Linked DNA regions of Rhodopseudomonas sp. BAL398. The protein of the gene in region 2 interacts with the protein of the main gene of each other region in a pairwise test. Links are inferred from orthologs where the notes say so. Each region holds a gene or a part of one and is shown on either strand. Other genes may lie near its edges.

The links.
Region 1: the proteins of ptsN (region 2) and RBJ75_RS23090 interact in binary tests that used the Escherichia coli proteins (3 or more experiments, as listed by UniProt). The link is inferred for Rhodopseudomonas sp. BAL398 from one-to-one orthologs.

Annotation. Positions count from the first base shown.
Region 1 is NZ_CP133111.1:4,898,038-4,906,101, forward strand. Bases 2,929-6,183 are described here. They hold RBJ75_RS23090 (sensor histidine kinase), read right to left. Parts: upstream 5,853-6,183; coding sequence 3,129-5,852; downstream 2,929-3,128. Other genes in these bases: RBJ75_RS23085 (response regulator transcription factor), read right to left, coding at 2,929-3,132; RBJ75_RS23095 (K(+)-transporting ATPase subunit C), read right to left, coding at 5,894-6,183. Also shown: RBJ75_RS23065 (siderophore-interacting protein), read right to left, coding at 29-778; RBJ75_RS23070 (hypothetical protein), read left to right, coding at 1,365-1,592; RBJ75_RS23075 (hypothetical protein), read right to left, coding at 1,493-2,089; more of RBJ75_RS23085, read right to left, coding at 2,446-2,928; more of RBJ75_RS23095, read right to left, coding at 6,184-6,499; potassium-transporting ATPase subunit KdpB, read right to left, coding at 6,629-8,064. UniProt on the Escherichia coli protein: Member of the two-component regulatory system KdpD/KdpE involved in the regulation of the kdp operon. KdpD may function as a membrane-associated protein kinase that phosphorylates KdpE in response to environmental signals.
Region 2 is NZ_CP133111.1:4,025,671-4,031,040, forward strand. The notes cover bases 2,405-5,370. They hold ptsN (PTS IIA-like nitrogen regulatory protein PtsN), read right to left. Parts: upstream 4,136-5,370; coding sequence 3,674-4,135; downstream 2,405-3,673. Other genes in these bases: RBJ75_RS18945 (sn-glycerol-3-phosphate import ATP-binding protein UgpC), read left to right, coding at 2,405-2,481; RBJ75_RS18950 (Hsp20 family protein), read left to right, coding at 2,633-3,058; RBJ75_RS18955 (DUF1150 family protein), read left to right, coding at 3,109-3,378; hpf (ribosome hibernation-promoting factor, HPF/YfiA family), read right to left, coding at 4,403-5,017; rpoN (RNA polymerase factor sigma-54), read right to left, coding at 5,074-5,370. Outside these bases: sn-glycerol-3-phosphate ABC transporter permease UgpA, read left to right, coding at 1-523; sn-glycerol-3-phosphate ABC transporter permease UgpE, read left to right, coding at 523-1,371; more of RBJ75_RS18945, read left to right, coding at 1,378-2,404. UniProt on the Escherichia coli protein: Seems to have a role in regulating nitrogen assimilation.

The DNA of each region.
Region 1 (8,064 bases), 870 kb from region 2 along the record:
TGATGGCTTGCACGGTGCAAACCTGCGCTCAGTCCATTCCCGTCTTGCCGGGGGCCCAATATGCCTTGGTGACGACCCGGTTCGCCGGGACGCCCCGGCGTTTCAGCTCGTGGCGCAGCCGCTGTACGGTGCTAGCCTTGCCGGTCAGCACGAACGCCGCACCGGCGTTGAGGACGGGAGACAAGGCGGCCTCCATCTGTGCTAGATGGGCATCGCCCTCGCTACGCAGGAACAGGGTGACATTGCGAATCTGGAGCGCGGTGCGAACATGCTCGGCGCTCGCCTTGTTTCCAATCTCGAAATAGCTGGAGATGGATCGCGCCGGATCCTGCTGCGCCAACGCGTAAGCGAGCCCGATCGAGGTTTCGTCGCCGAACACCCCCAGCGCTCCCGTCCCATGCCCCGCATCGAGCGAGGCGCGAGGGCCGAGGATATCGCACCCATCGCCGGCGCCGACGCCTCGCACCCACGCGCTCCCCGGGCCATCGCCATGTGCAAAGCATAGGATGCGCGTGCGCCCCTGCTCCGGATCCCAGTCGATCGGCGTATAGGTTCGCGTGGCCAACGCCGTCCCCACCGCGACCTGCACCTTCTGCCCCGGCGTCCACACGACCCCTCGCAATGCTTGCCCTTCGAGGGTGACGAGCCGAAAACCCTCGGCCAGCCAATCGGCTGCGACGATCGTTGCACGCCGCATCAGCAGCCGCCTGAGCACGTTGCTCAAGCGGCTTTGCTTCGTCGAGGAAGGACGGTCATGGGAGGCGAGCGGGGGCGTCATGCGATGCACCTCGTGAACTCGTTGCTGCGGCCTTCGTCGAGCAGGAAAGCCTGCGCGAGATAGCCGTCGCGTGGATTGCCGACGTAGTCGAGATAGTTCGCCGCAAAGCCGTTCTCGGCGAGGATTGCGGCGTTGGGCAGCAGTGGGGGCTCGATGAGCTTGAGCCCGGAAGGTCGAACCGCCAGGCGCCATTGATGTGTGCAAGGTCCCGTCTCGCCACCAATTCCTGCATCCGCGCGCTGGACGCCAACTCAGGCTCTTGATGAAGCTGCATCACCAATCGAGGGACGGGTCCGCTGCTCAACGTCTCCACACTGTCTCCTTCCCGATCAGGACTCCCGGCGGGGGAGTGCACTCTGGTATAGGCGGATCGGGATATGGCGTCATTCCGTAGAACAGCCATTATATTATTCATAACCGCCATTGATGCGGTAAGGTCCACGATGCCATTTCTGAACCATGAGCTGGACGCCATCGGGTGGGTCGAGCCAGATGATGTGCCGCGCCCGTTCGTCGCCTACGGGATCGAGGAATCCAGGTCGGCGTGATCGAACTGCCCGCCCACCGACACCAGAAGGGGCAGCTAATGCTGGTCCAGCGCGGCGCCCTCAGTCGCGAAGTCGAAGGTGGTCTGTGGATCGTGCCGCCACGGAGCGCCATCTGGATACCGAGTGGCGTGACCCACGCGGTCAAGGTCGCGGGTGTGCTGGAGGGCTATGACGCCTTCCTGGATCCTGCCTTGTCGAACAAGTTAAGGCCGCCAAATCTAAAGAACCATCGTCTTTCGCGCAGTTCTTGCAGGCTGTCTTCGTAGCGCGCAATCACGTCCATGTACCCTTTTCGAACATCATGATAAAATTCTGGAGGGTAGCCGGGAACGCGAACATTCGACACGTCTTGTCCCCGCGCGGTGAGGCTCCGATAAACCTCCTCCGCCGTATAGTGCCGAAAGTAAGCTGCGAAGCTTTCAGGCATCACTCGACCTTCGAGAAGATGAACGTTGCTTTTAAGGATCGCGTTGATTTCTTCATGAATTGGGAGAAAGAACTGATCGTAAACTAGCCCAGAAACGACGCCACTTTCGTCCGGGCTCTTTCCGGCCACCATAGTGTCGTTTATGTCTGCGGTCGTATTCAGTTGGTCGGTCAACGCCACGAGTGGGGCGTAGAAATCTTTCATCTGGGCTGATGAGTGGTCTAGTTCGATCTGCAGCCGTTTGGTTCGATCCTGCCGCCAACCGTTCAGGACATAAGCAATTAGCCAACCGATGGCGGCGGTCGCAGTCAAAAACAGGGCCGGAGATTCGGGCACCACAACCTCCCAAATGAATTTGGGTTGCTTACCCTAAGCTTACCTAGAGGGAAGCCCGAAGAAACAATCGCCTTCTAAGTCCTTGATTTGGCTGGCGCACCCGACACGATTCGAACGTGTGACCTTTGCCTTCGGAGGGCAACGCTCTATCCAGCTGAGCTACGGGTGCTTGGCTGTCCATTTAGCCGATCGGTTGGCCGTCGGCAACGGGCTGGTGAGGGCGATTTGGTCTAAAATGGGCCGGCGGGGTGGCTCGGACCTCCGAGGGGCATAGGCCGGGCGTTCGAATCGTGTCCGGTCGGCCCAATGGTGGTCTCGACCCGCCGCGGCAGCTGGCGAACCGGGCGGCCGCCGCGTCAATCCCCGCGCAGGCGATAGCCGATGCCGGTCTCGGTCAGAACGAAGCGCGGCCGGTCCGGGTCCGGCTCGATCTTCTGCCGCAGCTGCCGGACATAGACCCGCAAATATTGCGGGTCGGTGGTTTCGTCCCACAGCGCCTTGAGCAGGAAGCGGTGGGTCAGCACCTTGCCGGCGTGCTGCACCAGCACGCGCAACAGCTCGTATTCCTTCGGCGACAGCTTGATCTCGTTGTCGCCCAGCTTGACGATGCGCCGCACCAGATCGACGCTGAGCTCGCCGACGCGAAACGCCGGGCGTTCGCCCTGGATCTGGAGTTGATGGCGCAGCGCCGTGCGCATCCGCGCCAGCAATTCCTCCATCCCGAACGGCTTGGTCACGTAATCGTCGGCGCCGAGATCGAGCGCCTGCACCTTGCCGGCCTCGTCGTCGCGGCTCGACAGCACCACGATCGGCACATGGTCGTTGCGCTCCTTGATCATGCGGAGCAGGTCATGGCCCTGGATGTCGGGCAGCCCGAGATCGAGGATGATCAAGGCCGGCTGCTGCTCGAGCAATTCCAGCGCGGCCCGGCCATTGCCGGCTTCGAGCACCTCGAACCCCTGGGTGCTCAGCCCCATTCGCAACAATTTGCGGATCGGCGGTTCGTCGTCGATCACCAGCACCTTGATCGGGCTTGCGCTCATGCGGCGGTCTCCAGCGCCGCGCCGGCCGGCGGCACCGGCAGCCGGATGGTCAGCACCACGCCGCTGCGGTCGTGGCGATTGGCGGCCAGGATCGTTCCACCCAGCGCCTCGACGAAACCGCGCGAGATCGCCAGCCCAAGCCCGGTGCCGGCCCGCACGTGATCGGCTTTCTGTGCCCGGAAGAACTTGTCGAACACATGGTCGAGATCGTCGGGCGGAATGCCCGGACCTTCGTCGATCACCTGCAAGGCAACAATGCCGTCGTCGCGCCAGGCCTTGATGTCGATGGTGGTCTGCTCGGGCGCGTATTTCGCCGCATTGTCGAGCAGATTGAACAGCACTTGCTCGAACAGCACCGCGTCGAGCGCCAGCATCGGCAGGTCCGGCGCGATGTCCAGCCGGACCTGATGGCGGGCGAGAATGCGGCCGGCGCGGCGCAAGGCGCTGCCGACGATCTCGCCGAGATCGTGCTTGGCGGCATTGGGGACGACGGCGCCGGATTCCAGCCGGGTCATGTCGAGCAGATTGGCGATGAAGCGGTTGAGCCGCTCGGATTCCTCGATCACAGTGCCGAGCAGTTCGGCCTTTTGCGCGTCGGTCAGATCGGCGGCGAGGTCGCGCAGCGTGCCGGCGGCGCCAAGCACCGAGGCCAGCGGCGTCTTGAGGTCGTGCGAGATCGACGTCAGCAGCGCCGCGCGCAACCGATCCGATTCGATGTCGCGCTTGGCCCGATCCATGTCCTCGACCAGGTGCACCCGTTCGATCGCCAGCGCGCCCTGGTCCATCAGCGCATCGAGCAGTCGGCGTTGATCGGGCGTCAACAGCGGCCCGCTGCGGTCGTCGTCGATCCCGATCACCCCGATGGGGCCGCGGCCGGTGCGCATCGGCAGGAACAGGCGCCTGGCGCCCGGCAGGGTGTCGGAGCCGCGTCCCGCGGGGCGATCATTGCCCCAGGCCCAATGCGCGGCGGCGAGATCGGCCTTGTCCAGCTGATCCTCCGGCGGGTAACCAGCCTTCACCGTCAGCTCGCCATCCTCGGGCAGCAGCAGCACGACGCGAACCTTCAACATCAGCGCGGTTTGATAGGCCGTGGCCCACAGCACGTCGTCGAGGGCGGCGGTGCCGGCGAGCTTGCGGCTGAACGCGTAGAGCGATTCGGTGGTCCGCATCCGATCTGACGAGGTGATCGCCTGGGCGCGGACGCGCGCGGCGAGGTTCGACACCAGCAGCGCGATCAGCATGAACAGGAAGAACGCCGCCACATTGGTCGGCTCGGCGATGGTGAAGGTGTAGAACGGCGGCATGAAGAAGAAATTGTAGCACAGCGATGCGGTCACGCTCGCCAGCATCGATGGCCATAGGCCGTAGCGCACCGCGGTGCCGACCACCGCGGTCAGAAACACCAGGTCGACATTCTCGATGCCGAAGAACGGCTCGATCAGTTCGGCGAAGCCGAGCCCGATCGCGGCGAGCAACACCGCCATCAGATAGGGCTTTGGGTCCAACGCTTCGCTACGCTCGGCAGCGCGCAGCGCGGTAGTCGGCGCGGGTTCGGTGGCCAGCGCGTCGCCGGCGATGACGTGAACGCTGATATTGCCCGCGTCGCGCACCAGCGCATGCACGATGGAGCCGCGGATCAGTTCGGACCACCACGAGCGCGGCGAGCGGCCGACGATGATCTGGGTGATGTTGTTGCCGCGCGCAAAGCTCAGCACCTCGTCGGAGATGCCGTGGCCGGATCCGGGAATCGACAGTGCCTCGGCGCCGAGCGATTCGGCGAGCCGCAGGGTGTCGGCCAGCCGGTCGCGCTGCGCTTCACTGACATGCAGGTTCCGGCTGGTCTCGATATTGATCGCGGTCCAGGGCGCCCGCAGCCGGTCGGCCAGACGCTTGGCGTAGCGCACCAGACCGGCGGAGCGCGGCTCGTCGCTGACGCAAACCAGGATTCGCTCGCCCACCGCCCAGGGGCCGGCAATCGCATTGGCCTGCATATGGGTGAGCAATTGCTCGTCGACCCGCTCGGCGGTGCGCCGCAAGGCGAGCTCGCGCAGCGCCGTCAAATTGCCCGGCGAGAAATAATGCTCCAGCGCGCGCTCGGCCTGCTTGGGGACGTAGACCTTGCCTTCGCGCAGCCGCTGGATCAGGTCGTCCGGCGTGAGATCGACCAGTTCGATGGCGTCGGCGCGGTCGAACACCGAATCCGGCACGGTCTCGCGGACCCGCACATGCGTAATCTGGGCGACGACGTCGTTGAGGCTCTCGATGTGCTGGATGTTGACGGCGGTGTAGACGTCGATGCCGTGGCTCAGCAGTTCCTCGACGTCGAGATAGCGCTTGGGGTGGCGGCTGCCGGGGGCGTTGCTATGGGCGAGTTCGTCGACCAGCGCGAGCTGCGGGCGGCGAGCCAGCAACGCGTCGAGATCCATTTCCTCCAGGATATGATCCTTGTAGCCGAGCGCCCGGCGCGGGATCACCTCGAGGCCATCGAGCAGCGCCTGGGTCTCGACGCGGCCATGGGTTTCGACGACCCCGACCACGACATCGACGCCGGCTGCCATCTTGGCATGGGCGCTTTGCAGCATTTCGTAAGTCTTGCCGACCCCGGGGGCGGCGCCGACGAAAATCTTCAGACGGCCTGCGCGATTGTCCTCCCGCCGCGCCGCCTCCAGCAGCGCGTCTGGCGAAGGTCGTTGATCAGGATCGCGGCGGGGATTTGCCATGGGGCTATATAGTCTCGCTGCGGCCGTAAGCCTAGCTCGCACTAGTTCGCGGCAAGGCGATCGAGCGCCAGATTGAGCGCCAGCACATTGACCCGCGGCTCGCCGAGCAGGCCGGCGAAGCGGCCGTGAATTTCCGCCATGACGAGTTGCTGCACCCGATTCTCGGGAAGGCGTCGCGCCGATGCGACCCGCGGCACCTGAAACAGCGCGGCCTCCGGCGAGATGTCGGGGTCGAGCCCGCTGCCGCTGGTGGTGACAAGGTCGACCGGAACGGCGAGCGCCGGATTTTCCGCCTTCAGCTTTTCAACGTCGCCTTTGACCCGGTCGATCAGCGCCTGGCTGGTCGGCCCGAGATTGGAGCCGCCGGATGCAGCCGCGTTATAGGGCGCCGGCACGGTCTTGCTGGAATCGGCGGGGTCGGCGGCGGAGGTCGCCGACGGACGGCCGTGAAAATATTTGGCGTCCTTGAAGTCCTGGCCGATCAGCGTCGAGCCGACGATGCTGCCGTCGCGTTCGATCAGGCTGCCCTGCGCCTGCTGCGGAAACAGCACGCCGGCGAGGCCGGTGATGCCGAGCGGATAAGCGAGGCCGGTGATCAGCGCGAGCGCGACCAGGATGACGATGGCGGGACGGATTTCTCTCAACATGATAAACTCCTCAAATTCCAATGTCGTCGCGTCTTGTCTCGTCATTGCGAGGAGCGAAGCGACGAAGCAATCCAGTCTCTTTTTGTCGCTTTCTGGATTGCTTCGCTGCGCTCGCAATGACGACTCTCCTCAGACCAAATGCAAGGCAGTGACCGCAAGGTCGATCGCCTTGATGCCGGCGAAGGGGATCACGATGCCGCCGAGGCCGTAGATCAAGAGATTGCGGCGCAGCAGCGCGCCGGCGCCGACCGCCCGATAGGCGACGCCCTTCAGCGCCAGCGGAATCAGCGCGATGATGATCAGCGCGTTGAAGATGATCGCCGACAGGATCGCGCTTTGCGGACTGGCCAGATGCATCACATTGAGCACGCCGAGCTGCGGATAGAACGCCAGGAACATCGCCGGGATGATGGCGAAATATTTCGCCACGTCGTTGGCGATCGAGAATGTGGTCAGCGCGCCGCGGGTCATCAACAATTGCTTGCCGATCTCCACCACCTCGATCAGCTTAGTCGGGTTGGAATCGAGGTCGACCATGTTGCCGGCCTCGCGCGCCGCTTGCGTGCCGGTGTTCATGGCGACGCCGACATCGGCCTGGGCCAGCGCCGGCGCGTCATTGGTGCCGTCGCCGCACATCGCCACCAGCTTGCCCTTGGCCTGTTCGTCGCGGATCAGCCGCAGCTTGTCCTCGGGCGTCGCCTGCGCCAGGAAATCGTCGACGCCGGCCTCGGCGGCGATCGCAGCGGCGGTCATCGGATTGTCGCCGGTGATCATCACGGTGCGGATACCCATCCGGCGCAGCTCGGCGAAGCGCTCGCGAATGCCTCCCTTGACGATGTCCTTGAGATGGATGACGCCGAGCAGGCGGCCGTCCTTCGCCACCGCCAAAGGCGTTCCGCCGGCCTTGGCGATGTCGTCGGCGATGCTCTGGATTTCGCGCGCCGCTTCGGAAACCACGCCTGAGTGCAACGCGCGCGCCGCATTGCCCGACGCCAGGGTGGTCTGATCGCCGCCCGCGACATAGTTCAGCACCGCGTCCACCGCACCCTTGCGGACCGAGGAGTGGCCGGCATCGACGCCGCTCATCCGGGTCTGCGCCGTGAAGGGGATGAAGGCAGCCGACAGTTCGGCCATGTCGCGGCCGCGCAGGCCATATTTTTCCTTCGCCAGCACCACGATCGAGCGCCCCTCCGGGGTTTCGTCGGACAGCGACGCCAGTTGCGCCGCATCCGCCAGCTCTTCCTCGCTGACATTGCGCACCGGCCGGAACGCGGTCGCCTGCCGGTTGCCCAACGTAATCGTCCCGGTCTTGTCGAGCAGCAGCGTATCTACGTCGCCGGCGGCTTCTACGGCGCGGCCCGACATCGCCAGCACGTTGAAGCGCACCAGCCGGTCCATGCCGGCGATACCGATTGCCGACAGCAGCGCGCCGATCGTGGTCGGGATCAGCGTGACGAACAGCGCCACCAGAATCACAACGGAGATCTGGCCGCCCGCATAGGCGGCGTAGCTCGGGATCGTCACGGTGGCGAACACGAAGATGATGGTGAGGCCGATCAACAGGA
Region 2 (5,370 bases):
GGTCGGCGTGCTGTGGGTGTTCATGCTCAACCCGTCGCTCGGCGTCCTCGCCCATGGGCTGAACGCGCTGGGCGTCGACTGGAATCCGCTGCTCGACGGCGATCAGGCCGCCACGCTGATCATCCTCGCCGCGGCGTGGAAGCAGATTTCCTATAATTTCCTGTTCTTCCTCGCCGGGCTGCAGGCAATCCCGTCGAGCGTGATCGAGGCCGCCGCGATTGACGGCGCGCGGCCGATGCGGCGGTTCTGGACCATCATCTTCCCGCTGCTGTCGCCGACCATCTTCTTCCTGATCATCGTCAACATCGTCTACGCCTTCTTCGACACTTTCGGCATCATCGACACCATGACCCGCGGCGGTCCAGCCAAGGCCACCGAGACCCTGGTCTACAAGGTCTACCAGGACGGCCTGCTCGGCAGCAATCTCGGCAGCTCGGCGGCGCAATCGGTGATCCTGATGGGCATCGTGATCGCGCTGACCGCGTTCCAGTTCCGCTTCGTCGAGCGCAAGGTGAATTACTGATGGTGGAGCACCGCAAATTCGGCAATCTGGTGCCGCATCTGATCCTGTGGATCGGCGTCATCATCGTCGCCTTCCCGGTCTATCTCGCCTTCGTGGCCTCGACCCAGGACACCGTGACCATCGCTAACGGCCAGATGTCGCTGCTGCCCGGCGGACATTTTCTCGAGACCTATTACAAGACGATCTTCGTCGGCTCGTCGGGCACCACGCGCGAGCCGGTCGGCAGCATGCTGTTCAATTCCTTCGTGATGGCGATGACGATCGCGATCGGCAAGATTGCGATCTCGATCATCTCGGCCTACGCCATCGTCTATTTCCGTTTTCCTTTGCGGATGGCGCTGTTCTGGCTGATCTTCATCACCCTGATGCTGCCGGTCGAGGTGCGGATCTATCCGACCTACAAGATCGCCGCCGATCTGAACCTGCTCGATTCCTATGCCGGGCTGACGCTGCCGCTGATCGCCTCGGCCACCGCGACGCTGCTGTTCCGACAGTTCTTCCTGACGGTGCCTGACGAACTGCTGGAGGCGTCGCGGATCGACGGCGCCGGGCCGTTGCGGTTCTTCTGGGATACACTGTTGCCGCTGTCGCGCACCAACATCGCGGCGCTGTTCGTGATCCTGTTCATCTACGGCTGGAATCAGTATTTGTGGCCGCTGCTGATCACCACCCGCGACGACATGCAGACGATCCAGATCGGCATTCGCAAGATGATCGTCACCTCCGACGCGCTGACCGAATGGCCGGTGGTGATGGCGACCGCGGTGCTGGCGATGCTGCCGCCGATCGCCGTGGTGGTGCTGATGCAGAAGCTGTTCGTGCGCGGCCTGGTCGAGACGGAGAAATAGCAGCAGATGGCCAGCGTCACCCTTCGCAATATCCGCAAGACCTATCCGGGCGACTTCGAGGCCATCAAGGGCGTCGATGTCGAGGTCGGCGACGGCCAGTTCTGCGTGCTGGTCGGCCCGTCGGGCTGCGGCAAGTCCACGCTGCTGCGCATGGTCGCGGGACTCGAGACCATCACCTCGGGCGAGATCGATATCGGCGGCCGCATCGTCAACCAGATCGAGCCGGCGGAGCGCGACATCGCGATGGTGTTCCAGAACTACGCGCTGTATCCGCATATGAGCGTCTACAACAATATGGCCTATGGGCTGCGCAATCGCGGCATGGCGAAGCCGGAGATCGACGCCAGGGTGCAGGAGGCCGCGCGGATCCTCGAGATCGGACCGATGCTGGCGCGCAAGCCGCGGCAATTGTCTGGCGGCCAGCGCCAGCGCGTCGCGATGGGCCGCGCCATCGTGCGGCAGCCCAAAGTGTTCCTGTTCGATGAGCCGCTGTCCAATCTCGACGCCAAGCTGCGCATCGCGATGCGGGTCGAGATCCGCAAATTGCAGCGGCGACTCGCCACCACGGCGATCTATGTCACCCATGACCAGCTCGAGGCGATGACGCTGGCCGACATGCTGGTGGTGATGAATGGCGGCGTGGTCGAGCAGATCGGCAATCCGCTGGAGGTCTACCAAAGGCCCGCCACCACTTTCGTCGCCTCCTTCATCGGCGCGCCGCCGATGAACCTGATCGCGCTCGACGGCCCCGAGCTGCGCGCGCAATTTGCCGGCGACAGCCGCAGCACCGCCGAGGCCGGGATTCTGGGAATCCGGCCGGAGGACCTGTCGATTGCGGCCGGCTCGCAGACCGCCGGCGGCTTTGCGCTCGACCTCATCGTCGACGCCATCGAGCGGGTCGGCCCGGAGACCTTCGTCTATGGCGCGCGGTCCCAGCACGGCGACGCGCCGAGCGTGAGCACCAAGCCCGGCGAATTGCCGCCCGACGAGGTGATCGTGCGGGTCCCGGGCCAGATCGCGCCGGCGATCGGCGAACGGATCGTCGCCACCGCGCCGCGCGACAAATTGCATCTGTTCAGCGCCGACGGCCGCCGCCGGATCGACCTGTGAGGGGGTAAGCCGCGCGTTCCACTGGGCCTTTTGCCATCTTGAACCGTCTCGAAATGATGACCATATTGGCTGTTGACCGACGAGCGCAGTGTTCGCCGATCACCATGGGGCGCCGTCAGGGCCCCTCAAAGTCGCTTCGAGAGGACTTTGTATGTCTCGTGTTCCTTCGTTATCCAGTCCGTTCCTGTTGGGGTTCGACGAGATTGAGCGTGCGCTCGATCGCGTCGTCAAAGGTGCCGACGGCTATCCTCCGTATAATATCGAGCGCTGCGACCGCAACAGCGGCGAGCCCGAACGGTTGCGTATCACGCTCGCGGTCGCGGGCTTCACGCGTGACCAACTCGATGTCACCATTGAGGAAAACCAGCTCGTCATCCGCGGCCGCCAGCAGGACGACAAGACCCGGCAATATATCCATCGCGGCATCGCCGCGCGCCACTTCCAGCGCACTTTCGTGCTGGCGGAGGGGATGCATGTGCTGGGTGCGGATCTGAAGAACGGGTTGTTGTCGATTGATCTGGCCCGGCCCGAGCCGGAAAGGATCGTTAAGACAATCGCTATCAATGAACACGAATAATGGAACGAGTAGCGGACTCGACCGCTTAAGCTCACAGAGGAGTCGAGACCATGAATGAAGTTGGTAGTTCTACCTGCGATAATGCCAGCCTGACCACCGAGGCGCTGGCGCATCTGGGCGAAGGCCATATCGCTTATGTGAAACAGATCCGCTCCGAGGATGTCCCGGGGCTGTTTCCCCAGGCGCCGCAGATCGCGCCCGGCCTGATGCTGTTCGCGCTGCATTCCGCCGACGGTACCCCGATCATGCTGACCGACAGCCGGGAGGCCGCGATCGCCAATGCCTGGAGCCAGGAATTGCAGGCCGTCAGCGTTCACTGAACGCGGCCAGCCGGCACCGAGTTACGATGCGCGGGACGCTCCGACCGGGGCGGCCCGCGTATTTGTTTGTGGATTTGATCGCCGACGGAACGTCGGGGTGATCGACGCAAGCCCGCCGGTGCGAGGCGGCCGCGGTGACAATACGCTCTTATACCAAAGGCGGTTGGTTTCGACTCATCGACGCGTCATGGCCGGACTTGTCCCGGCCATCCATGCCTTTGATCCAGAACGGCTTTCAAGGCGTGGATGCCCGGCACAAGGCGGGCATGACGAGTGCGAGGCCGTGCCCTTAGTATTACGCTGCGCTGGCCGGCGGCAGCGCCAGCACTGAATAGATCGCTTCGGCGTCGCGCGAGGCGCGCAGCTTCTTGGCGACGTCCTGGTCGCGCAACAGCCGCGCGATCCGGGCCAGCGCCTTCAGGTGGTCGGCGCCGGCGCCCTCGGGAGCCAGCAGCAGGAACGCCAGATCGACCGGCTGGCCATCCATCGCCTCGAAATCGATTGGCCGCTCCAGCCGGGCGAACAGGCCGAACAGGCGGTCCAGCTTCGGCAGCTTGCCATGGGGAATCGCGACGCCATAGCCGACCGCCGTGGTGCCGAGCTTTTCGCGCTGCAGCAAAACCTCGAAAATCGACCGCTCATTCTGTCCGGTCAGCTCAGCGGCGCGCGCGGCCAGTTCCTGCAGCGCCTGCTTCTTGCTGATGACTTTCAACGCCGGGATGATGGCCTCGGGCGCGACCAGGTCGGTAATCGTCATGAGGCGTTCCGAGGATGAAGGGGGCCGTCAGGGTGTGAAATAGCGTTCCGGCAGTCTGCGTCAAGCGTTTGATCGGGGACGACCAGAGTCACAGCGGCGCGCCGGCCGAAAACAATCGTGGAATCATCGGTCTGGCGCATTCGAACACCGCTGCCGGTGGGGCCAAAATCGAGCCCGTTGTGATCCGCCAGCGAAGGCGGCGGACCATAGGCAGAGCCCCGCGGGGGCGTCAATGACGATCTCGCGGGGGCTTGCGGAACCGGCTGGCTAGGATGCCGCACCATTGAGCGTCGGCGGGTCGATCCAGCCGACATTGCCGTCGGCCCGCCGGTAAATGATATTGACCCGGCCAGACCCGCCATGCAGGAACACCACCACCGGCGCGCCGGTGAAATCCAGTTCCATCACCGCCTCGCTGACCGAGAGCCGCTTCAACGAGGTGGTGGCTTCGGCGATGATCACCGCGTTGTAGGCGTCTTCCTCGTGCTCCTCCTCGCCGCCGGGGGCTTCGATGACGTAGCTCGGCGCGTTCAGCGACGGCGTCGTCAATTCGGCGATCGCCTGGGCCTCGGCATGGGCCTTGCGGGCGGAGCGGTCCTTCAACCGGCTCTTGTAGCGGCGCAACCGCTTTTCAATCTGCACCAGCGCCTGATCGGCGCTCGCATAGGCGTCGGCGGCGTTCGATTCGGCCTCGAGGGTGACGCCGGAATCGAGGTGCAGCGCGCAGTCGGCACGGAATCCGAAGCCATCCTTGCTGAAGGTAATATGGCCGGAGTAATTCCCGTCGAAATACTTGCGCAGCACTTCTTCGGTGCGTTCGTTGACACGGTCGCGCAGAGCTTCGCCGACACTGATGCTTTTACCGGAGACCCGGATCGTCATGGGATGCCTCGATTCGTCTTAGGTCGGGTGACACTAGTCAGAGGGAAGGGTTGCAATCAAGCCGGAGCGGTGTCGCGGGATCGGTCTTGCGCCGCGGCAGGCGCCGTCAGGGCATTGCCGAGCATGCTTTGCTTGTCGCGGCGACGTTGCACCGATGAGGGAATCCGCATCGCCTCGCGATATTTGGCGACGGTTCGGCGCGCGATGTCAATTCCGGCCTCGCGCAACCGCTCGACAATGGTGTCGTCGGACAGAATCGTCGCCGGATTCTCGTTTTCAATCAATTGCCTAATCTGGTGTCGGACGGCCTCGGCCGAATGCGCCTCGCCGCCATCGGCGGAAGCGATCGATGC